4 regions of the Agrococcus jenensis genome follow, and region 4 is predicted to be linked to each of the others. Evidence: predicted binding sites of a transcription regulator. Region 4 holds the regulator's gene; each other region holds the start of a gene.
What was found. The regulator HrcA, encoded in region 4, represses chaperone genes, less so after heat shock. The targets are predictions, from matches to a motif close to TTNGCACTCGNNNNNNNCGAGTGCNAA.
Positions count from the first base shown of each region.

Region 1: the regulator HrcA is predicted to act here: its motif matches at 2,825-2,851, upstream of groES (co-chaperone GroES).
Region 2: the regulator HrcA is predicted to act here: its motif matches at 3,581-3,607, upstream of groL (chaperonin GroEL).
Region 3: the regulator HrcA is predicted to act here: its motif matches at 3,974-4,000, upstream of EDD26_RS03890 (Hsp20/alpha crystallin family protein).

Region 1 is NZ_RKHJ01000001.1:1,461,898-1,467,067, reverse strand. It holds gene EDD26_RS07300 (ABC transporter substrate-binding protein) at 1-24, opposite strand, end outside; gene EDD26_RS07295 (AI-2E family transporter) at 267-1,403, shown strand; gene rarD (EamA family transporter RarD) at 1,473-2,387, opposite strand; gene groES (co-chaperone GroES) at 2,455-2,751, opposite strand; gene EDD26_RS07280 (class I SAM-dependent methyltransferase) at 2,914-4,080, shown strand; gene EDD26_RS07275 (hypothetical protein) at 4,162-4,959, opposite strand; gene EDD26_RS07270 (DUF4190 domain-containing protein) at 5,092-5,170, opposite strand, start outside.
Region 2 is NZ_RKHJ01000001.1:1,595,403-1,600,572, forward strand. It holds gene EDD26_RS07860 (hypothetical protein) at 1-359, opposite strand, end outside; tRNA gene EDD26_RS07865 (tRNA-Thr) at 462-533, opposite strand; gene EDD26_RS07870 (GNAT family N-acetyltransferase) at 579-1,103, shown strand; gene EDD26_RS07875 (DMT family transporter) at 1,100-2,035, shown strand; gene msrB (peptide-methionine (R)-S-oxide reductase MsrB) at 2,102-2,500, opposite strand; gene EDD26_RS07885 (DUF3263 domain-containing protein) at 2,574-2,942, shown strand; gene EDD26_RS07890 (LytR C-terminal domain-containing protein) at 2,939-3,493, shown strand; gene groL (chaperonin GroEL) at 3,645-5,170, shown strand, end outside.
Region 3 is NZ_RKHJ01000001.1:790,488-795,657, reverse strand. It holds gene EDD26_RS03910 (DnaJ C-terminal domain-containing protein) at 1-943, shown strand, start outside; gene EDD26_RS03905 (heat shock protein transcriptional repressor HspR) at 943-1,374, shown strand; gene EDD26_RS03900 (hypothetical protein) at 1,442-2,638, shown strand; gene EDD26_RS03895 (hypothetical protein) at 2,635-3,249, shown strand; gene EDD26_RS03890 (Hsp20/alpha crystallin family protein) at 3,384-3,875, opposite strand; gene EDD26_RS03885 (dihydrofolate reductase family protein) at 4,060-4,767, shown strand; gene EDD26_RS03880 (uridine kinase family protein) at 4,772-5,170, opposite strand, start outside.
Region 4 is NZ_RKHJ01000001.1:2,663,615-2,668,784, forward strand. It holds gene EDD26_RS13080 (PhoH family protein) at 1-499, opposite strand, end outside; gene EDD26_RS13085 (histidine triad nucleotide-binding protein) at 534-881, opposite strand; gene EDD26_RS13090 (16S rRNA (uracil(1498)-N(3))-methyltransferase) at 907-1,632, opposite strand; gene EDD26_RS13095 (DnaJ C-terminal domain-containing protein) at 1,632-2,720, opposite strand; gene hrcA (heat-inducible transcriptional repressor HrcA) at 2,721-3,734, opposite strand; gene EDD26_RS13105 (DUF4870 domain-containing protein) at 3,916-4,785, shown strand; gene hemW (radical SAM family heme chaperone HemW) at 4,795-5,170, opposite strand, start outside.

The DNA.
Region 1 (5,170 bases), 1.2 Mb from region 4:
CTTGGTGCGGAGGAAGGACTGCATTGTGCTCCTAAATTCCTACTGGAGGACGCGCGCTGGTACGCGTGTTGGCACAACAGTAGGCGAGCCCCCGACCGAAAACGGCCGTTCCGCGTTACGTCCTGGTAACGGTCTTGGCGCGAACGACCCGACCTTCCGGAGTCCTGCGGGATTCTTGAGCCCTGCTCACAAGGGTCGGGAGTAGGCGCGCTCGCGCGGTGCCCAGGCGGTCCGCGCTAGCGTTGCCGCCACTGCGAGAGGGAGCCATGGGACTGTTCGGCGACAAGGAATCCAGCGGCGACGCCCGCGTGCCCGTGCCGGTCGTGACGCCGACGGTGTGGGGCGACAGCTTCGGCCGCTTCGCGACCCGCGCGCTGCAGGGCATCATCCTGGTGGTGGCCATCACGGGCATCGTCTTCGCGATGACCCAGCTGACGCTCGTGACGATCCCCGTGACCATCGCCCTCATCCTGGCATCGGCCTTCGCGCCGGTGATGCGCTGGATGCGTCGTCGGGGCATGCCGAGCTGGCTCGCGACCACGATCTCGCTCGTCGCGATCGTCGCCGTGCTGAGCGGCGTCGGCTGGCTGATCGTGAACGCGGTGCGCTCGCAGTCGGGCGAGCTCGTGGAGCGCGCGTCGGGCGGCATCGACCGGGTGCTGGAGTGGGTCTCGACCCTGCCGTTCGCGCCGACCCCGGAGCAGATCCAGCAGGCGCGCGAGGCGGTCGTGGGCTTCCTGACGAGCGCCCAGTTCGGCTCCGGCGCCGCGGCCGGCGCCGCCGCCGCCGCGAACTTCCTCACCGGCTTCGCGCTCATGGTGGTCGTGCTCTTCTTCTTCCTCAAGGACGGCCCGCGCATCTGGGAGTTCCTGCTGCGCCCCTTCGAGGGCGAGCGGTACGCGCGCGGCAAGCGCATCGGCGCCAAGACGGTCGAGACGCTCGGCGGCTACGTGCGCGGCACCGCGGTCGTCGCGGCCGTGGACGCCATCGGCATCGGCGTCGTGCTCGCCATCGCGCAGGTGCCGCTCGCGCTGCCGCTCGCGGTGCTCGTCTTCCTGCTGGCCTTCGTGCCGCTCGTGGGCGCGACGATCGCCGGCGCGCTCGCCACGCTCGTCGCGCTCGTCGCCAACGGCCCGGTGGTCGCGCTCGTCGTGCTGGGCGCGGTCGTGGTCGTCAACCAGCTCGAGGGCAACTTCCTGCAGCCCGTCGTGATGGGCAGGTCGCTGCGGCTGCACGCGCTCGTGATCCTCATCGCGCTCACGATCGGCACCGTGCTCGGCGGCATCGTCGGCGCGGTGCTGTCGGTGCCTATCGCGGCCGTCGCGTGGGGCATCGTGCAGGTCTGGGACGGCGACGAGTGGCCGGCGCGCATGTTCCGCCAGAAGCGGCCGGAGGTCGCGTAGCCCCAGCGGCCGGAGGCCGCGTAGCCCGAGCGGCCGGAGGCCGCGTCGCCCCAGCGCTGCGCGGACGCGTCAGGCGGCGCGCGGCCTCGCGCGGTGCCCGCGGATGTGTCGGCCGAGCAGGTCCGTCGACACCAGCACGAGCGACGCCCAGACGAGCGCGAAGCCGATCCAGCGCTCGAGCGGCATCGGCTCGAGCATCACGAACGCGCCGAACAGGAACGAGATGATCGGCGCGAGGTACTGGGTGAACGCCAGGGCCGTGAGGGAGATGCGGCGGGCGGCCGACGCGAAGGCGAGCAGCGGGATGGCCGTGACGAGGCCGAGCAGCGCGGTGCCCCAGATGCCGGCGGCACCGTTCGCGCCCACCGTGAGCCCGTTGGCGGCGATCGCGACGCCCATCATGACGAGCGACGCGGGGAGCGCCGCGACCGTCTCGATCGTGAAGCCCGAGAGCGCATCCACCGAGCCGCCGACGCGCTTCTTGATGAGGCCGTAGATGCCGAACGACACCGCGACGGTGAGCCCGATCCAGGGCACCTCGCCGTAGCCGATCACCATCACGAGCACGCCGAGCGCCCCGAGGCCCACGGCGACCCACTGCACCGGCCGGAGCCGCTCCCCGAGGAAGAGCACGGCCAGCACGACGCTCACGAGCGGGTTGAGGAAGTAGCCGAGGCTCGTCTCGAGCACGCGGTCCGAGAGCACGCCGAGGAAGAACGCGGTCCAGTTCACGAGCACCGCGAAGCCGGCGAGCACGAGCGACCCGGTGTCGCGGCGGCTGCGCAGCACGGCGGCGAGGCGCCCCCAGCCGCGCGTCGCCGCGACGAGCGCGAAGGCCACCACGACCGACGCGATCACGCGCCAGCCGATGAGCTCGAAGCCGTCGATGCCGCGGGTGAGCTGCAGGTAGATCGGGACGACGCCCCAGAACGTGTACGCGAAGATCGCGTACCAGAGTCCGGTGGTCGTGCGCGGCTCGCTCATCGCTCCTCCTGGAACGGCGAAGGCGGCGCCCCCTCGAGGGGGCGCCGCCGACGGGATCGTCGCTGGGTCAGCGCTCGACGATGGCGAGCACGTCGCGAGCCGAGAGCACGAGGTACTCGTCGGCGCCGAACTTCACCTCGGTGCCGCCGTACTTGGAGTACAGCACCTTGTCGCCGACGGCGACGTCGATCGGAACGCGGTTGCCGTTGTCGTCGATGCGACCGGGGCCCACTGCCACGACCTCGCCCTCCTGGGGCTTCTCCTTGGCGGTGTCAGGGATGACGAGACCGCTCGCGGTCGTCGTCTCTGCCTCGACCTGCTTGATGACGATGCGGTCCTCGAGCGGCTTGATGGAAACCGACACGGTTGCCTCTTTCTTGTCAGACTCTGGGGCGCGTCCGGACGGGCCGGACGCCAGAGCAAGCCTAGGCGGTCGGCTGGCACTCGGTCAACATGAGTGCCAGCGATCCGGCCGTCAGGCACCCTCGCGACCGGCGCCGCGCCGCGCCGGTGCTTGGATGGAGCGATGGACGCCGAGGAGCTGCGACTGCTGCTGTCGAAGGACGGCCTCGCGCTGCTCGAGCGTGCGGAGGCGCAGCTCGACGACCGCTCCGACGTCGTCCGGGAGGTGTCGCGGCTGCGCGCCGACGGCCACGCGCCGGCGCTCGTCGCCGCGGTGCTGTCGCAGGCGCGGCTCCGCCGCCGCGCGCGGGCGAAGTTCGGCGAGTTCGCTGCCGGGATGCTCTTCACGGAGGCCGGGCTCGAGCAGGCGACGCGGCTCCGCGTCGCCGCCCACCACGCCGGCAGGATGCGCCGCGCGGGCATCGTCTCGGTCGCCGACCTGGGCTGCGGGATCGGCGCCGACGCGCTCGCCTTCGCGACGCTCGGCCTCGAGGTCACCGCCGTCGAGCGCGACGAGGCGACCGCCGCGATCGCCGCGTTCAACCTCGCCGCGTGGCACGCGACCGTGCTCCACGGCGACGCGCTCGAGACGCCGGTCGACGCGGAGGCGCTGTGGTTCGACCCCGCCCGTCGCGACGGCGCACGCCGGCTCAACGACCCCGCGGACTGGTCGCCCGCCCTCGACGCCGTCTTCGCCCGCGCGGCCGCGCAGCCGACCGGGGTCAAGCTCGCGCCCGGCATCGATCGCGCGCTGCTGCCGGCGGATGCCGAGCACCAGTGGGTCACGGACGGCCTCGAGACGGTCGAGGCGGTCGTGTGGACCGGGGCGCTCGCGCGCCCCGGCGTCGCCCGCAGCGCGCTCGTGCTGAGCGACGAGGGCGCGGAGGAGCTGACCGGTGAGGCGAGCCATCCTGAGCCGGGCGAGCTCGGCGAGTGGCTCTACGAGCCCGCCGGCGCGGTGATCCGCGCGGAGCTCATCGGCGCGCTCGCCGACCGCCTGGGCGCGACCGGGGTGAGCGACGGCATCGCCTACCTCTCGGCCGACCGCCACGTCGCGACCCCGCTCGCGCAGGCGTTCCGCGTGCGCGAGACGCTCCCCCTCGACGAGCGGCGCATCGCGCAGCGGCTGCGCGAGCTCGGCATCGGCGACCTCGAGATCAAGAAGCGGGGCGCCGACGTCGACCCGGCCGCGCTGCGCAAGCGGCTCAAGCTCAAGGGCGACAGCAGGGCCACGCTCATCGCGACGCGCGTCGGCGGGCGGCATCGGGCGATCCTGGCCGATCGCCCATGACCCCCATGACACCCGCGACCCCCTGAGCACGACGGAGCCCGCGACCGTTCGGCCGCGGGCTCCGTCGTCGTGCGAGGGCTGCTACATCTGCCCGATCGCGATGAGGTACGGGATCCAGCTCACGAGCAGGATCACGATCACGACGATCGAGATCACGGTCGCGACGACGCCGGCGAGCGCCGCGATGAGCGGCCACGGCTTCGCCTCGGGGTTCTTCTTCATGGCGACGAAGCCGAGGATCGCGCCGACGATGCCGCCGAGCAGGCCGATGCCGCTCATGAAGGCACCGATGAGGCTGAGGCCCGACACGATGAGCGCGGCGATCGTGATGCCCTTGAGCTTCTTCTGGCCCGGCTGGGCGAAGCCCTGCTGGCCGTAGCCGGCCGCGGGGTCGCTGTAGCCGGTCTGCTGCCCGTAGGCGGGCTGCTGGCCGTACGGCTGCTGGCCGTAGCCCTGCTCGGCGGGCGCCGACGGCTGGGCGTAGCCCTGGCCGTAGGCAGGCTGCTGACCGTAGCCCTGGTCGGGCGTCGACGCCTGGCCGTACGACGGCTGCTGGCCGTAGCCCTGGTCGGGCGTCGAGGCCTGGCCGTAGGACGGCTGCTGGGCCTGCTGCTGGCCGTAGGCGGGAGCGCTCGAGCCGAAGCCCTGCGCGTCCTGCGACGGCGCCTGGCCGTACGACGGCGCCTGGCCGTAGGTCGGGGCCTGACCGTAGGACGGGGCGGGCTGGCCCGCGTCGGGTGCCTGGCCGAACGACGGCGACGGCTGGGCCTGCTGGCCGAAGTCGGCGGCGGGCTGGGCGCTGTCGGCGGAGTCGCCGGCGGCACCCTCCTGGTCGGGTCGACGGAATCGGCCGTCGGCCGGTGGGAACTGGTCGCTCACGGGATCCTCCTTGCGATGCGCGACTGCGCGAGCACCACCGTACCCTGGTCAGGCGCGAGGAATCCTAGATTCCGCCCGGCGATCCGCGCCCCTCGAGGCGCGATCAGGACCGACCCGGCGGTCGGCGCCACGTCAGATGCCCGAGGCGGGCAGCTGCTCCACGATGGTGACGATCATCGCGATGCCCGCGACGGTCGCGGCGATGAGGCCG
Region 2 (5,170 bases), 1.1 Mb from region 4:
TCGACAGCACGACTGCTGGAACCGTGCCTGATCACGTCGTGTGCCCACGAGGTGAGCTCGCGCAACGTGCGCGCGCCGCTGCGGTGCTCCATGACCATGACGCGGAGCGCGATCACCTGCGCATCCTCGTCGGACATCGGCCGGTAGTCGAGGCCCAGCGCCGAATGCGCGCGCCGGACGAGCGCTCGCGCCTCCGACCAGCCCAGCGAAGGGCTCGCCCCGGCCAGCTCGGCGACCTCGAGCGCTTCGTCGCCGTCGAGCAGCGCCATCACGGCGGCATCGATGCTGCTGCGGAAGTCGCCGAAGACCAGCGTGCGCGCGTGAGCGACCGTGAACGCATCAGCCGTGCTGTCCTCCATGGCTGCATCTCAGCACGACGCGCAATGCCGCGCGCGCAGCCCGGTCCGTGTCGCCCGGAACACGCGCGTCCGCGAAGAGGCAGCGCCCCGACGGCCGAGCGGAGCCCCCTGTCAGGATTGAACTGACGACCTACGCTTTACAAGAGCGTTGCTCTACCACTGAGCTAAGGAGGCGCGGCCCGGTTCGCCCGGGACCGTCAGCCATTCTAGGCTTGCCCAGTGAGCCGCCTGCGTCCCTGGAACCCCGAGCGCGACGCGGCGGCCGTGCTCGCCGCGTTCGCGGCATCCGAGGATCTGCACCGCCAGGCGCCGCCCATCCGCACGCTCGACGAGGCGCACGCCTACCTCGCCGACATCGCCGACGACGCGCTCGCGATCGACGTCGACGGCATCGCGGTCGGCTGCATCTCGGCTGCCGATCGCGACCTCCGCCACGGCACCGCCTGGATGTCGTACTGGCTCGCCCCTGCCGCTCGCGGCCGCGGGCTCGCGGCCCGCGCGCTCGACACGCGCTCCCGCAGCCTCTTCGCCGACGGCTTCCACCGGCTCGAGCTCGGCGCGAGGGCCAACAACCCGGCCTCCGTCGCAGTGGCGGAGCGCGCGGGGTTCGTGCGAGAGGGCGTCGAGCGGCAGCGGCTCCGCTACGTCGACGAGCACGGCCGCGACGAGCGCTTCGACGTCATCCGGCTCGCGCGGCTCGCGACCGATCCCCGCCCCGACCTCACCCCGCTGGAGCTCGCATGACCGCCTTCCTCTGGCTGCTCGCATCGATCGGGGCCGGCACCGGCCTCGCGCTGCAGAGCCGCGTGAACGGCGAGCTCGGCGCCCGCCTCGAGCACGGCATGCTCGCCGCCCTCATCTCGTTCGGCATCGGCACCGCGGTGCTCGCCCTCCTGCTCGTCGTGTGGCCGGGCGCCCGAGCGGGCGTGCGCCGCCTCATCGGCGTGATCCGCGACGGCTCGATGCCGTGGTGGTACGCGACGACGGGTCTGCTCGGCGCCTTCCTCGTCGCCACCCAGGGCATCGTCGTCGGCACGCTCGGCGTCGCGCTCTACACGGTCGGCGTCGTCGCCGGCCAGACGATGAGCGGGCTCGCCGTCGACCGGATGGGCCTCGGCGGCCTGGCGAGGAAGGCCATCACGCCGCCACGCGTCGTCGGTGGGGTGCTCGCGCTCGTCGCCGTGGGCCTCGCCCTCGTCGGCACGGGCGAGCTCGAGGGCGCGTGGCTCATCGTGCTGCCGTTCCTCGCCGGCCTGCTGCAGTCGCTGCAGCAGGCGATGGGCGGTCTCGTGCAGCGGCACGCGCAGTCGGCGATCGCGCAGACGGTGTCGAACTTCGTCGTCGGCACGATCGCGCTCGCGCTCTTCGTGCTCGTCCAGACCCTCGTGGGCGTGCGCGGAGCACCGCTGCCCACGGAGCCCTGGCTCTACGTCGGCGGCGTGCTCGGCATCGTCTTCATCGCGCTCATGTCGGTCGCCGTCCACCACCTGGGCGTGCTCACCATGGGCCTCGGCGTCATCTGCGGCCAGGTGGTGACGTCGGTGCTGCTCGACGTCGTCTTCCCCGCCGGGCACCCCGTCACGACCTGGTCGCTGCTCGGCGCGGCGCTCACGATCGCGGCGGTCGGCGTCTCGGCCATCCGCCGCCCGGCGCGCGCGGCAGCTCGATCGGTCTGAGCGCACAGGCGGCGACGCGGGCCGCCTGCGTCCGCGCTCAGCCCGATCGAGCTGGCAGCCGCCCGGTCAGGACTCGGGCGTGAAGGTCATCGCGAGCGAGTTCATGCAGAACCGGTCGCCGGTCGGCGTCTGCGGGGCGTCGTCGAAGAGGTGGCCGAGGTGGCTGCCGCACTTGGCGCAGCGCACCTCGGTGCGCACCATGCCGAGCGAGCGGTCCTCGATGAGCTCGACGGCGTCCTCGCGGGCCTCGTAGAAGCTCGGCCAGCCGCAGCCGGCGTCGAACTTCGTCTGGTCGTCGAAGAGCTCGTTGCCGCACGCGCCGCACGCGTAGACGCCCTGGCGCTGCTCGTCGAGCAGCGCACCGGTCCAGGGGCGCTCCGTGCCGGCCTGGCGCAGCACGCGGTAGGCGTCGGGGGCGAGGGTCTCGCGCCACTCGGAGTCGGAGCGTTCGATTCGATCGGTCATGCCTCGATGCTACGCCGCGGCGGAGCGCGTTTCGCGGCGGGCAGAACGCGACGCCACGCCTAGGATCGACTCCATGTCGACCGAGCCCCGCCAACGCTCGAAGGGCACTGCCGACGAAGCGGCGGCCCTCGCGTTCGCGGCCGCCGAGGCAGCCAGGCCCGAGCACGTCGGCATCGGCGAGGCGACGGATGCGCCGACCGACCCGGGTGCGGCGGCGGACGACCTCGCACGGGCGCGGGAGGAGCGCATCCGCGCAGTGCTCGACTTCGAGGCGGGCTGGTCGAGCCACGGCGGCGCGAAGGCCCGGGCCATCCGGACCGAGTTCGGCTGGTCGACCACGCGCTACTACCAGGTGCTCGACGCGGCGATCGAGACGCCGCAGGCGCTCCACCACGACCCGATGCTCGTGCGCCGGCTGCTGCGACTGCGCGACGGCGCATGAGCCGCACGCACCGCGTCGGCGCGCACCGCAGCACGGGCGACACCCGCTGGCCGCGCTGGGCGATCCTGCTCGCCGCGCTCGCGGTGGCGGTCGTGCTCACCGCGGTCGGCCTCTTCCTGCTCGACCGCCTGCGCATCGAGCCGGTGCCCGAGCCGGTCGCGACCGAGCAGCCGCTCGTGATCGCCGACCCCTCGCAGATCGATCCGACGATCGACGCGTCGATCACGGTGCTCGACGGCACGGGGGAGCAGGGTGTCGCCGCAGGTGCGGGCCAGGCGCTCTCCGACGCCGGCTGGTCGGTCGTCGCGACGGCATCCGCCACCGAGGTCGGCGACCGCACGGTCGTCTGGTTCGACGCCCCCGCGCTCGAGCCCATCGCGCGCGGACTCGCGCAGCAGCTGGGGGTCGGCCAGGCGCTGCAGTCGGACGGCCGCATCTCGGGCTCACCGATCACGATCGTGCTCGGCACGGATGCGCCCGGCACGGTGCCGAGCGTCGCCCCGAGCGAGGACGGCGACGTCGACCACGCGCCGACGCCGATCGCGCCGTAGCCCCGCCGGGCCCCGCCCCGACGGCCGGTCGCGGAGGCCGAGCGTGCTTGGCTTGCACTCGAAGGTGCCGAGTGCCAGACTTGGGCCTTGGCACTCGCCCTGTTGGAGTGCCAGTTGAACGTCCACAGCGTCCAGGAGGGACGAGACTGCAATGGCAAAGATGATCGCATTCAACGAGGAGGCCCGCCGCGGGCTGGAGCGTGGACTCAACACGCTCGCCGACGCGGTGAAGGTGACCCTCGGCCCGCGTGGCCGCAACGTCGTGCTCGAGAAGAAGTGGGGCGCCCCCACCATCACGAACGACGGTGTCTCGATCGCCAAGGAGATCGAGCTCGAGGACCCCTACGAGAAGATCGGCGCCGAGCTGGTCAAGGAGGTCGCCAAGAAGACCGACGACGTCGCCGGTGACGGCACGACGACGGCCACCGTGCTGGCGCAGGCGCTGGTCCGCGAGGGCCTCCGCAACGTCGCCGCAGGCGCCGACCCGATCACGCTCAAGCGCGGCATCGAGAAGGCCACGGCCGCTGTCACCGCGCAGCTGCTGAAGAACGCCAAGGAGGTCGAGACCAAGGCGGAGATCGCCGCGACGGCATCGATCTCGGCCGCGGACGAGGAGATCGGCGCGCTGATCGCCGAGGCCATCGACAAGGTCGGCAAGGAGGGCGTCGTCACCGTCGAGGAGTCGAACACCTTCGGCACCGAGCTCGAGCTGACCGAGGGCATGCGCTTCGACAAGGGCTTCCTGTCGCAGTACTTCGTCACGGACCCCGAGCGCCAGGAGACGGTCTTCGAGGACCCGTACATCCTGATCGTCAACTCGAAGATCTCGAACATCAAGGACCTGCTCCCGGTCGTCGACAAGGTGATCCAGGCGGGCAAGCAGCTCGTCATCATCGCCGAGGACGTCGAGGGCGAGGCGCTCGCGACGCTCGTCGTGAACAAGATCCGCGGCATCTTCAAGTCCGTCGCCGTCAAGGCTCCGGGCTTCGGCGACCGCCGCAAGGCGATGCTCGCCGACATGGGCATCCTCACTGGCGGCCAGGTCATCTCCGAGGAGGTCGGCCTCAAGCTCGAGAACACGACGCTCGACATGCTCGGCCGTGCGCGCAAGGTCGTCATCACGAAGGACGAGACGACGATCGTCGAGGGTGCGGGCGAGGCTGACGCCATCGCCGGCCGCGTGCGCCAGATCCGCCAGGAGATCGAGGCGACCGACAGCGATTACGACCGCGAGAAGCTCCAGGAGCGCCTCGCGAAGCTCGCCGGTGGCGTCGCCGTCATCAAGTCGGGTGCCGCGACCGAGGTCGAGCTCAAGGAGCGCAAGCACCGCATCGAGGACGCCGTCCGCAACGCGAAGGCTGCTGTCGAGGAGGGCATCGTCGCCGGTGGTGGCGTCGCGCTCATCCAGGCTGCGAAGACCGCGTTCGACGGCCTCGACCTCACGGGCGACGAGGCGACGGGCGCGAACATCGTCCGCGTCGCGGTCGACGCTCCGCTCAAGCAGATCGCTCTCAACGCCGGCCTCGAGCCGGGCGTCGTGGTCGAGAAGGTCCGCAACCTCCCGGTGGGCCACGGCCTCAACGCCGCCACGGGCGAGTACGTCGACATGCTCGCCGCGGGCATCTCCGACCCGGTCAAGGTGACGCGGTCCGCGCTCGCCAACGCCGCGTCGATCGC
Region 3 (5,170 bases), 1.9 Mb from region 4:
GGCGAGCAACGACTGGTTCGACAAGGACTTCTACGCCACGCTCGGCGTGCAGAAGGACGTCACGCCTGCAGACCTCAAGAAGCAGTACCGCAAGCTCGCGCGCCAGTTCCACCCGGACTCCAACCCGGGCGATGCGAAGGCGGAGGCCCGGTTCAAGGAGATCTCCGAGGCGCACGCGGTGCTGTCGGATGCGAAGCAGCGGCAGGAGTACGACGCGATCCGCGCGATGGCCGGCGGCCGTCCGCGGTTCGCGCCGGGCGGCTCCGGTGGCTTCGAGGACGTCTTCGGCGGCTTCGGCGGCGGCCCGCGGGTGCAGTACTCGCAGGGCGACTTCGATGACCTGCTCGGCGGGATGTTCGGCGGGAGCAGCCCGTTCGGCTCGCGTCGTCCGGCCAAGGGCCGCGACGTCACCGCGCGGGCGGCGCTCGACTTCACGTCGGCGGTCCAGGGCGACACGCTCAAGCTGACCGTCGGCGGCAGGACGATGACCGTCAAGGTGCCCGCGGGCGTCCACGACGGCCAGAAGATCAAGCTGGCCGGCAAGGGCGATCCGTCGCCGACCGGCGGCGATCCCGGCGACCTGATCCTCACCGTGCAGGTGCGACCGCACCCGGTCTTCACGATGGACGGGCTCAACCTGCGCGTCGACGTGCCGGTCACCTTCGCGGAGGCGACCCTCGGCGCGACGATCGAGGTGCCCACGCTCGGTGGCAGCCCCGTGCGACTCAAGGTCGCGCCCGGCACGCCGTCCGGTCGCGTGCTGCGCGTCAAGGGCCGCGGCGTCGCCGGCAAGAAGGGCACGGGCGACCTGCTCGCGACCATCCAGGTCGCGGTGCCGAGTCACCTCACGAAGGACCAGGTCGAGCACCTCGAGCGCTTCGTCGAGGCGGGCCCGACCGAGTCGCCGCGCGCCGACCTGCTCGCGAAGGCGAAGGCAGCCTGATGGCGAGCGCGCCGGCCGGCTTCGACGAGACGTCGCCGATCTTCTCGATCGCGGCGGCCGCCGAGCTGGCCGGCCTGCACGCGCAGACCCTGCGCCAGTACGACCGGCTCGGGCTCGTGCAGCCGAGCCGCACCGCGGGCAACACCCGCCGGTACTCGATGCGCGACGTCGGGCGGCTCCGGCAGGTGCAGCTGCTCTCCGGCGAGGGCGTCTCGCTCGAGGGCATCCGCCGCATCCTCGAGATGAGCGACGAGAACCGCGACCTGCGGCAGCGCGTGCGCGAGCTCGAGTCGGCGCTCGCGGATGCGGTGATGCAGCAGCAGGGACGCCGCGTCTTCGCGGCCGGCACCGCGGGCATCACGACGATCCGGGCGGGCGCCCGGCCGACGAGACCGGGCTCGGTCGTGCTCTGGCGGCCCTCCGCCCGCTGACCGCCGCGCAGCGCCGAATGCTGCGCAGGGCCGGATGCCGCGCAGGGCCGGATGCGATGATGTGCGCGTGGACCAGGAGCCTCGCGCGAGCGTCGACCCCGCGGCGCCCCCGCCGCCGGGCACCGACACGCCCGTGCCCTCGGACGCCACCGAGCGAGCCGCCGCCGCCGGCCGCGTGCGGCGGCGCGAGGCCCCGGCAGCACCCGCCGCCGACCGGCTCGTGCCGGCCAAGGCGATCGAGACCCGCGCCGAGGAGCGCGCGCGACTGCGGCGCGAGCGGCTCCTGCTGCAGCCGCCCGTCGGCGCGCAGGGCGTCGCGAACCCCGCCGCCGGCTTCGCTCCGTCCGGCGCGATGCTGCCGCCCGGGCTCATGCCGGCGGTCGCCGACTCGATGCCGCAGCGGCTCGCGCCGCAGCAGCAGACCGCTGGGCACCCGCAAGGCGTGGCTCCGCACGGAGCGAACCCCTACCTAGCGCCTGCGTACGCCGCAGGTCCGTATGTCGCAGGTCCGTACGGTGCTGGCCCCTACGCCGCTGGTCCCTACGTACCCGGCCCGTACGCCCCGCCCGGGTACGGCCCCTACCCCCAGCTCGTGCTGGTGCCGCCGCGCATCCGCTGGACGACGCGGCAGCGCAGCGCGGCGCTCCTGAGCTCCTGGGTCGGGCAGACGCTCATGGCGCTCGCGACGCACCTCCTCACCGCGTTCTTCCTGATCGTCGGGTTCGCGTTCCTCCTGCACGCCTCCGGCGACGAGGTCTCCGACTTCGAGGCCGACTCGTTCACGACGGTCGTCTCGCTCTGGTCGACGCCGGAGCGCATCGGGGCCACGGTCGTCATCGGGCTGCTCGTCGGCGGCGGCCTCCTCGCGCTCGGCTGGCTGGCGCAGGCCCTCTGGTCGAAGTCGGCCGGACTCGCGAAGCCGCACCGCTCGACCTGGCTCGCCTGGCTGTGCACGACGGCGACGACCGGCTTCATCGGCGTGATGGTGTGGCCGATGGCGCTCATGGGCGGACTGTTCTTCATCCTCGGCGCGAGCTCCGCCTCGCTCACGACCGGCACGATGTGGACGACCCTGTTCGCGCTGCTCGGCATCGCGATCGTGCTGACGGGCGGCGTCGGGCTGCTGTTCGGCTGGCTCTTCCTGTCGACGGCCCGGCCGCGGGTCGACTTCGCCGCGCTGGCCGAGCAGGAGGAGGCCGCGGCTCGCGCTCGCGACGAGGCGGAGCTCGCGCGCGTCGAGCTGCGCGGCGAGCCGAGCCGGTGAGCCGCGCCCGGGCGGTCGCGCCCGACCCGCTCGACGCCGGGCAGCGCGCGGCGGTGCGGGCCGCCGGCAGCATCGGCCTGGCGCTCGTCGCGGCCGGCGCGAGCCTCGTGTGGGGGCTGCTCGTCGCGGCGATCGTGCTGCTGCTCGTGCGCTCGGTGGTGGTGGATCTCTTCGACGACGTCGCGTGGGGGCGCTCGGTGGTCGCGTGGGTCGAGCAGCTCGACGGCACGCCGCTCGCGCCCGTCGTGCTCGGGCTCGTGCTGCTCGCGGTCGGGGCGATGGCGCTCGGCTGCTGGCTCAGCACGCGGCGGATGCACCGGGCCGGCGTGCCCGCGGCCGCGGCGGTCACGTTCCGAGGCGCCGCGCTCGGCACCGGCATGCAGGCGGTGCTCTCGACGCTCTCGAGCTGGCTGCTCGGCCTGCTCGTGCTGCTGACCGGGGTGATCGGCTTCTGGATCGTCGCGGCCATCTACGTCGCCGGCTCGATCGTCGTCTCGACGCTCATCGGATGGCTCGCCGGGCCGCGCACGTGGCTCGCGATCGCCCGGCGTGAGGCACGGCGCGCGGTCGGCCCGGAGCATCCGGCTGTCAGGGGCGTCACGAGCGGATAGTGCGGTCGAGGCGTCGCTGGGCGCCGGATCCGCCGGGGGTGCCGGTCACCCCGCGCACGCAGCGGCGCCCCCGCCGCGGGGACGGGGGCGCCGCTGCGTGGATGCGCCGCTGCGGCAGGCGCCGCTGCGCCAGGTCAGGCGCCGGTGCTCGCCGACTCCGAGGGCGGCGACGCGTCAGCGGTCTCGTCCGAGCCGCCGGCGCTCAGCTGCGACCGGCGGTCGCGCTGCTCGACCGAGATCTTGCGCGGCTTCGCGCGCTCGGCGACCGGGATCGTCAGCATGAGCACGCCGTGCTCGTACGTCGCCTCGATGCGCTCGAGGTCGACGTCGTTGCCGAGGCCCAGCTGGCGCATGTAGCGACCGGCCGGCCGCTCCTGCGCGAGCCACTGCGCTCCGTCAGCCGCGCCGATCGTGCGCTCGGCCTGGATCGTCAGCGTGTTGGCGTCCACGTCGAGGTCGATCGAGCCGGGGTCGACGCCCGGCAGGTCGACGTTCACGATGTAGTGATCACCCGCGCGGTAGAGGTCCATGGGCATCCAGCTCGACGAGCGCTCGGTGCCTCCGCTCGTCAGCAGGCGGGCGGCCATCCGGTCCATCTCGCGGAACGGGTCGAAGGTCAGTGCCATTGACAACCACCTCCTCAACGTCGGGCCGTCGCCCCCATGCGACGGTCCCCGGTGTCTTAGGCAGCCCCTCGGGGCGTGCCCCGCGGAGCGACGCCAGATTAGCACTCTCGGTAGGAGAGTGCCAGCCGTTCTCAGCGACCTCTCGGCAGCATCTGACCCCTTGCGAAGGGTCCGGGTGCCCCGCATGCTCGATGGGATCGCGGCTGGCGCCGATGCCGACGCGACCGACACCGAGGGGGCGCAGATGCGACTGATCGCGCACGAGTTCATGACGCTGGACGGCGTGATGCAGGGGCCGGGCGGGGCGGAGGAGGACACCTCCGGTGGCTTCCGCTACGGCGGATGGGTGGCCCCGGCGTTCGACGAGACCGTCGGCGAGGTCGTCACGGGGTGGTTCGCGAAGACCGACGCGCTGCTCTTCGGCCGCGTCACCTACGGGATGATGGCCGACTACTGGCCGCAGGTGACCGACCCCGACGATCCCGTCGCCCAGCGCCTCAACACCGCGCCGAAGCACGTCGTCTCGACGACGCTCCGGCCCGAGGACGCGACGTGGGGCGGCACGGAGTCGGTCATCGGCGACGACGTCGTCGCGCGCATCCGCGCGCTCAAGGAGGGCGGCGACGGCGAGCTGCAGGTGCACGGCTCGTGGCAGCTGCTGCAGACGCTGATCGCCGAGGGTCTCCTCGACGAGCTGCGGCTCATCGTCTTCCCGACCATCGTCGGCCCCGGCAAGCGGCTCTTCGACGACGTCGCGCAGCCGTCGGGCTTCGACGTCACGGATGTGCGCATCGCCGACAGCGGCGCGGTGGCGATGACGCTCACCCCGGCGCCGTTCCGCACCGCGACCTACGCCATCGTCGACGGCAAGGAGGTCCAGGTCGAGGGCTGAGCGGTCAGGCGCGCCCGGCGCTCCGCGCGAGGATCCGCCTCGCGGCGCGGACCCGCACCGGGCGGCACCCCGCGTCGGTCAGGCGGGCGACGATCACGGGCTCGCGGCGCGCGAGCAGCATGCCGCGGCGCACGAGGAACGCGGGGCTCTTGCGGCGCTCGCGGAGGTCGCGCGCGAACCGCAGCCCCATCGTCACCCAGCGGGAGCGGTGCACGCAGAGCGCGTCGGCGAGGATGCCGCGGCGGCGCGCCTCGGCCACGACCTCGCCGACGAAGACGCCCTCGGCGACGAAGAGCGTGGCGCCGTCGAGCGTGACGTCGCGGCTGCCGACGGTCGCGCTGCGCGAGATGTCGTAGACGGGCGCGCTCGTGCGGCCGGTGCGCGCGAGCTGCTCGAGGGCGTC
Region 4 (5,170 bases):
TGAGCGTGCCCGGCAGGAAGCCCAGCCGCTCGCCCGCCTCGACCGCGGGGCGGGTGAGGATGATGCGGTCGACCTCCTTGCGGTGGAGGGCCTGCACGGCCTTCGCCATCGCGAGGTAGGTCTTGCCGGTGCCGGCGGGGCCGATGCCGAAGACGATCGTGTGCTGGTCGATGGCGTCGACGTAGGCGCGCTGGCCCTCCGTCTTCGGCCGCACCGACTTGCCGCGCGACGTGAGGATCGCCTCGCCCATCGCGTCGGACAGGTTGCGGGTGGAGTCCTGGCGCAGGATGCGCGTGCCCTCGGCGACCTCGGTCTGGCTGAGGTCGGCGCCCTGGCGCAGCATGTCGACGAGCTCCTGCACGAGCCGGCCCGCGACGAGCACGTCGTCCTCCGGGCCCTCGAGGGTGACGAGGTTGCCGCGCACGGCGACGCGCACGTCGGGGTGCTCGTGCTCGAGCCGCGTCAGCAGCCGGTCCTGCGGCCCCAGCAGCCGCACCATCTCGATGCCGTCGATCTCGATGGACTGTGATGCGTCAGGCAAGCGAGCCCTCTCCGAAGGAGCCCGCGAGCACGTGCGCGTGGGCGTGGAACACGGTCTGGCCGGCGAGCTCGCCGGTGTTGAACACGAGGCGGAAGTCGCCGCCGTCGCCGCGCTCGCGCGCGATGGCCTGCGCGGCCTGGATCATCTCGGCGAGCAGCTCGGGCTCGGCGGCCGCGAGCTCGACGACGTCGCGGTACGCGGGCGTCTTCGGCACGACGAGCACGTGCATGGGCGCCTGGGGGTGGATGTCGGTGAACGCGATGATCCGATCGGTCTCGAGCACGATCTCGGCGGGGATCTCTCGGGCGATGATCTTCTCGAAGACGGTGGGCTCAGCCATGGCAGTCAGCCTACCTTCGCGCCGCTCACCAGCGGCCGAGTCGCACGCTGAGGGCCGCGATCGCCGCGAGCCCCGCCGTCGACGTCCGCAGCACGTGGTCGCCCATCCGCACGCGCACGCCGCCCGCGGCCTCGAGCCGCTCCATCTCGGCCGGATCGATGCCGCCCTCCGGCCCGACGATGAGCAGGATGTCGCGGTCGAGCGGCACGTCGGCGAGCGACGCCTCTGCGGTGGGGTCGAGCACGACCGGGCGCCACGCGAAGCCGAGCTGCGCGAGGCCGTCGGCGTCCACGACCGGCACGACCTCGGGCAGCCTGGGCCTGAGCGCCTGCTTGCCCGCCTCGCGCACCACCCGGCGCCAGCGGTCGAGCGACTTCTCGGCGCGGTCGCCCTTCCACTGCACGACGCTCCGGCGCGCCTGCCAGGGCACGATCACATCGACGCCGAGCTCGGTCGACGCCTGCACGGCGAGCTCGGCCCGGTCGCCCTTGGCGAGCGCCTGGGCGAGGGCGATGCGCGGCGTGGGCGGCGGCACGTGCTCGATGCGGTGCAGCACCACGTCGACCCCGTCCTTCTCGGCGCGGTCGATCACGCCCTCGGCGAGGGTGCCGCGGCCGTCGCTGACGAGCACGCGCTCGCCGCGTCGCATGCGGGAGACGACGGCGGCGTGGTGCGCCTCCTCGCCGGTGAGCGTCACCACGTCGCCGGCGACCGAGCCCTCGAGCTCGTCGTGCCAGTAGCAGTGGGCCATCAGAGGCGGAGGCGGTCGCGCATCTTCGCGAACAGCCCCTGCTTGAACTGCGCGAGGTGCGGCGCGGGCGCCTTCGTGCGGTCGCGCAGCTCGCGCAGCAGCTCCTCGGTGCGACGGTCGACGCGCTGCGGCGTCACCACCTGCACGCCGAGCTTCAGGTCGCCGCGGCCGGCGCCGCGCAGGCGCGTGACGCCGCGGTCGGCGATCGTGATGACGTCGCCGGACTGCGTGCCGGGGCGCACCTCGACGTCGACGGGCCCGTCGATCGCCTCGACGGTCGCGCGCGCACCGAGCGCCGCATCCGGCATCGACACCTCGAGGGTGCCGAGCAGGTCGTCCCCTGCGCGGCTGAAGACGTCGTGGTGCCGCACGTTCACCTCGAGGTAGAGCGTGCCTGCCGGTCCGCCGGCCTCGCCGACCTCGCCCTGGCCGGGCATCTGGATGCGCAGCCCGGTGTCGACGCCCGCGGGGATGTCGACCGGGATGCTGCGCTCGGCGCGCACGCGGCCGTGGCCCGCGCACGTCGGGCAGGGCTCGGGGATGACGCTGCCGTAGCCCTGGCAGACCGCGCACGGCTGGCTCGTCACGACGTTGCCGAGCAGCGAGCGCACCTGCCGCTGCACGTGGCCGGAGCCGCCGCACATCGTGCAGCGCTCGGGGCTCGTGCCGGGCGCGGTGCACGCGCCGCCGCACGTCTCACACAGCACGGCCGTCTGCACGCGCAGCTCGCGGTGCACGCCGAAGACGACGTCGGCGAGGTCGAGGTCGACGCGCAGCAGGCTGTCCTGCCCCGGCTGCCGCCTCGACCGCGGTGCCTGCGAGCGGCCGCCGCCGCCGAAGAACTGCTCGAAGATGTCGCCGAACCCGAAGGCACCCGCGCCGCCCGACGGCCCGCGGTCGTACTCGGCGCGCGACTGGGCGTCGCCGAGCACGTCGTACGCGTGCGTGACGGTCTTGAACCGCTCCGCCGCGTCTGCGCTCGGGTTCACGTCCGGGTGCAGCTCGCGAGCCAGCCGGCGGTACGCCTTCTTGATCTCGTCCTGGCCGGCGTCGCGCGCGACGCCGAGGGTCTCGTAGTGGTCAGTCACTCAGTCCTCGCTCAGCAGCCGCGTCAGGTAGCGCGCAACTGCGCGCACCGCGGCCATGTTCCCTGCGTAGTCCATCCGGGTCGGGCCCAGCACGCCCACGTGCCCCTCGAGCCTCGAGTCGCTGTAGGTCGACGCCACGACGGCCGCCTCGCCGAGCGGGCCCGAGAGCTCGCGGCCGATGCGGGTCGCGACCTCGCCCTCCGCGCCCATCTCGTCGAAGAGGCGCAGCAGCGTGACCTGCTCCTCGATCGCGTCGAGCACGGGGGTCACCCGGCCGTGGAAGTCGCGCTCCTCGCGCACGAGGTGCGAGGCGCCCGCCATCACGATGCGGTCGCCGCCGGCGGCCTGCAGCATCTCGGTGAGCGCGGTCGCGACCGCCGAGGTCGCCGCGTGCAGCGACGGCGGGGCGGATGCGGCTGCCGACGAGAGCCGCTGGACGGCCTCGGCCGGCGGCAGCTCGGCGGTGGTCTCGGTGAAGGCGCGGCCGAGCGCGGTCGCCTGCTCGGGCTCGATGCGCTGCTGCGCGTCGAGCACCCGCTGCTCCACGCGGCCGGAGTCGAGGATGAGCACCGCGAGCAGCCGCGTCTCGGCGACCGCGACGAGCTCGACGCGGCGCACCCCTGCGGGGCGCCGCATCGGCACCTGGACGAGCGCGACCTGGTTCGTGAGGCTCGAGAGCAGGCGCGCGGTGCGCGCGAGCACGTCGTCGCGGTCGACGGCCTCGTCGAGGAAGCGCGTGATGGCCACGCGCTGCGCGGCGGTGAGGGGCTGCATGCGCTGCAGCCGGTCGACGAACACGCGGTAGCCCTTGTCGGTCGGCACCCGCCCGGAGGAGGTGTGCGGAGCGACGATGAGCTCCTCCTCCTCGAGGAGCGCCATGTCGTTGCGGATGGTGGCGGCGGAGACGCCGAACGCGTGGCGCTCGACGATCGACTTCGAGCCCACCGGCTCGCGCATCGCCACGTAGTCCTGCACGATGGCCCGCAGCACATCGAGGCCGCGATCCGAGACCATCCGCGCTCCTCTCGTCCGGTGGGGACGCATCCGCTGTGGACGCACCCCTTGGCACTCCCGTCGTCTGACTGCCAATCCTACCGCGAGCGGCGCGAAGTCTCGGATGCCATGCACAGCCGATCGGGCGCACAATGGGCCCGCGACGCCCCGCGCTCCGCGAGGCCGACACGAAAGGCATGCCATGACCGATCCCAACGCTCCCCGCGGGGAGCAGCCCGTTCCCCCGGAGCACCCGGAGGGCTTCGACGTCACCCATGAGCAGCACGCCGCCCCGAGCGCTCCTGCGGCGCCCGCGCCCGGCGTGGGCCAGCCCGCGCAGTCCTTCTCCTCCCCCGCTGAGGTGCCCGGACCGCCCGCGTTCGGCGGCGCCCCGCAGGCCGGCCAGGAGTGGCAGCAGGGCCAGCAGGCATCCGGCGGCGCATCGGCCGCCCCCCGCCCCGGCGAGCAGCCCTTCGGCGGTGCCGGCTCGAGCGCCCCGCAGTACGGCCAGGGCCAGTCAGGGCAGGGCCAGTACGGGCAGGGCCAGTTCGGCCAGGGTCAGCCGGGGCAGCCTGGTCAGCCTCCCTACGGCCAGCCGCAGTACGGCCAGCCGCAGTCGGGCCAGCAGTACGGCGGCCCGCAGCAGTACGGCCAGCAGCCGCAGTACGGCGCCCCCGGGCAGCCGCAGTACGCGGCCGCCGCGCCGATGTCGCCCGTCGACGAGAAGAACGCCGGCATGTGGGGTCATCTCTCCGGCCTCTCGACGATCGTCACCGGTGGCTACGGCGGCTGGGTCGGGCCGCTCATCGTCTACATGATCTACAAGGACCGGAGCGCGTTCGCGAGGCAGGAGTCGAAGGAGGCGCTGAACTTCGGCATCCTCATGACGATCGTCACCGTCGGACTGCTCGTCGTCGGCACCATCCTGAGCTTCGTCGGGATCGGCTTCATCCTGCTCATCCTCTGGTGGGTGCCGGGCCTGCTCCAGGTGATCTTCTCGATCGTCGGCGCCATGCGCGTCAACAGCGGCGGCTCGTACCGCTACCCGTTCAACTGGCGGCTCGTGAAGTAGGCCGCAGCCTCAGGGCAGCAGCCGCCGCACCACCGCGTCGGCCAGGAGCCGCCCTCGCAGCGTCGGGACCACCCGGCCGGCGAGGGCGGCTCCTCCGTCGATGAGCTCGTCGGCGATGAGGCCCGCGACCTCGCGGCGCCCCTCCGGCTCGAGCATCGAGATCGGCAGGCCGTCGACGATGCGCGACTCGAGCAGCACCCGCTCGACGCGGCGCGTCTCGTCGTCGAGCACCTCGCGCGCGAGCGCGGGCGAGGCGCCGGCGAGCAGCCGGTCGCGGTAGGCGGCCGGATGCTTGACGTTCCACCAGCGCACGCCGCCGACGTGGCTGTGCGCGCCGGGCCCGAAGCCCCACCAGTCCTGGCCGCGCCAGTAGGCGAGGTTGTGG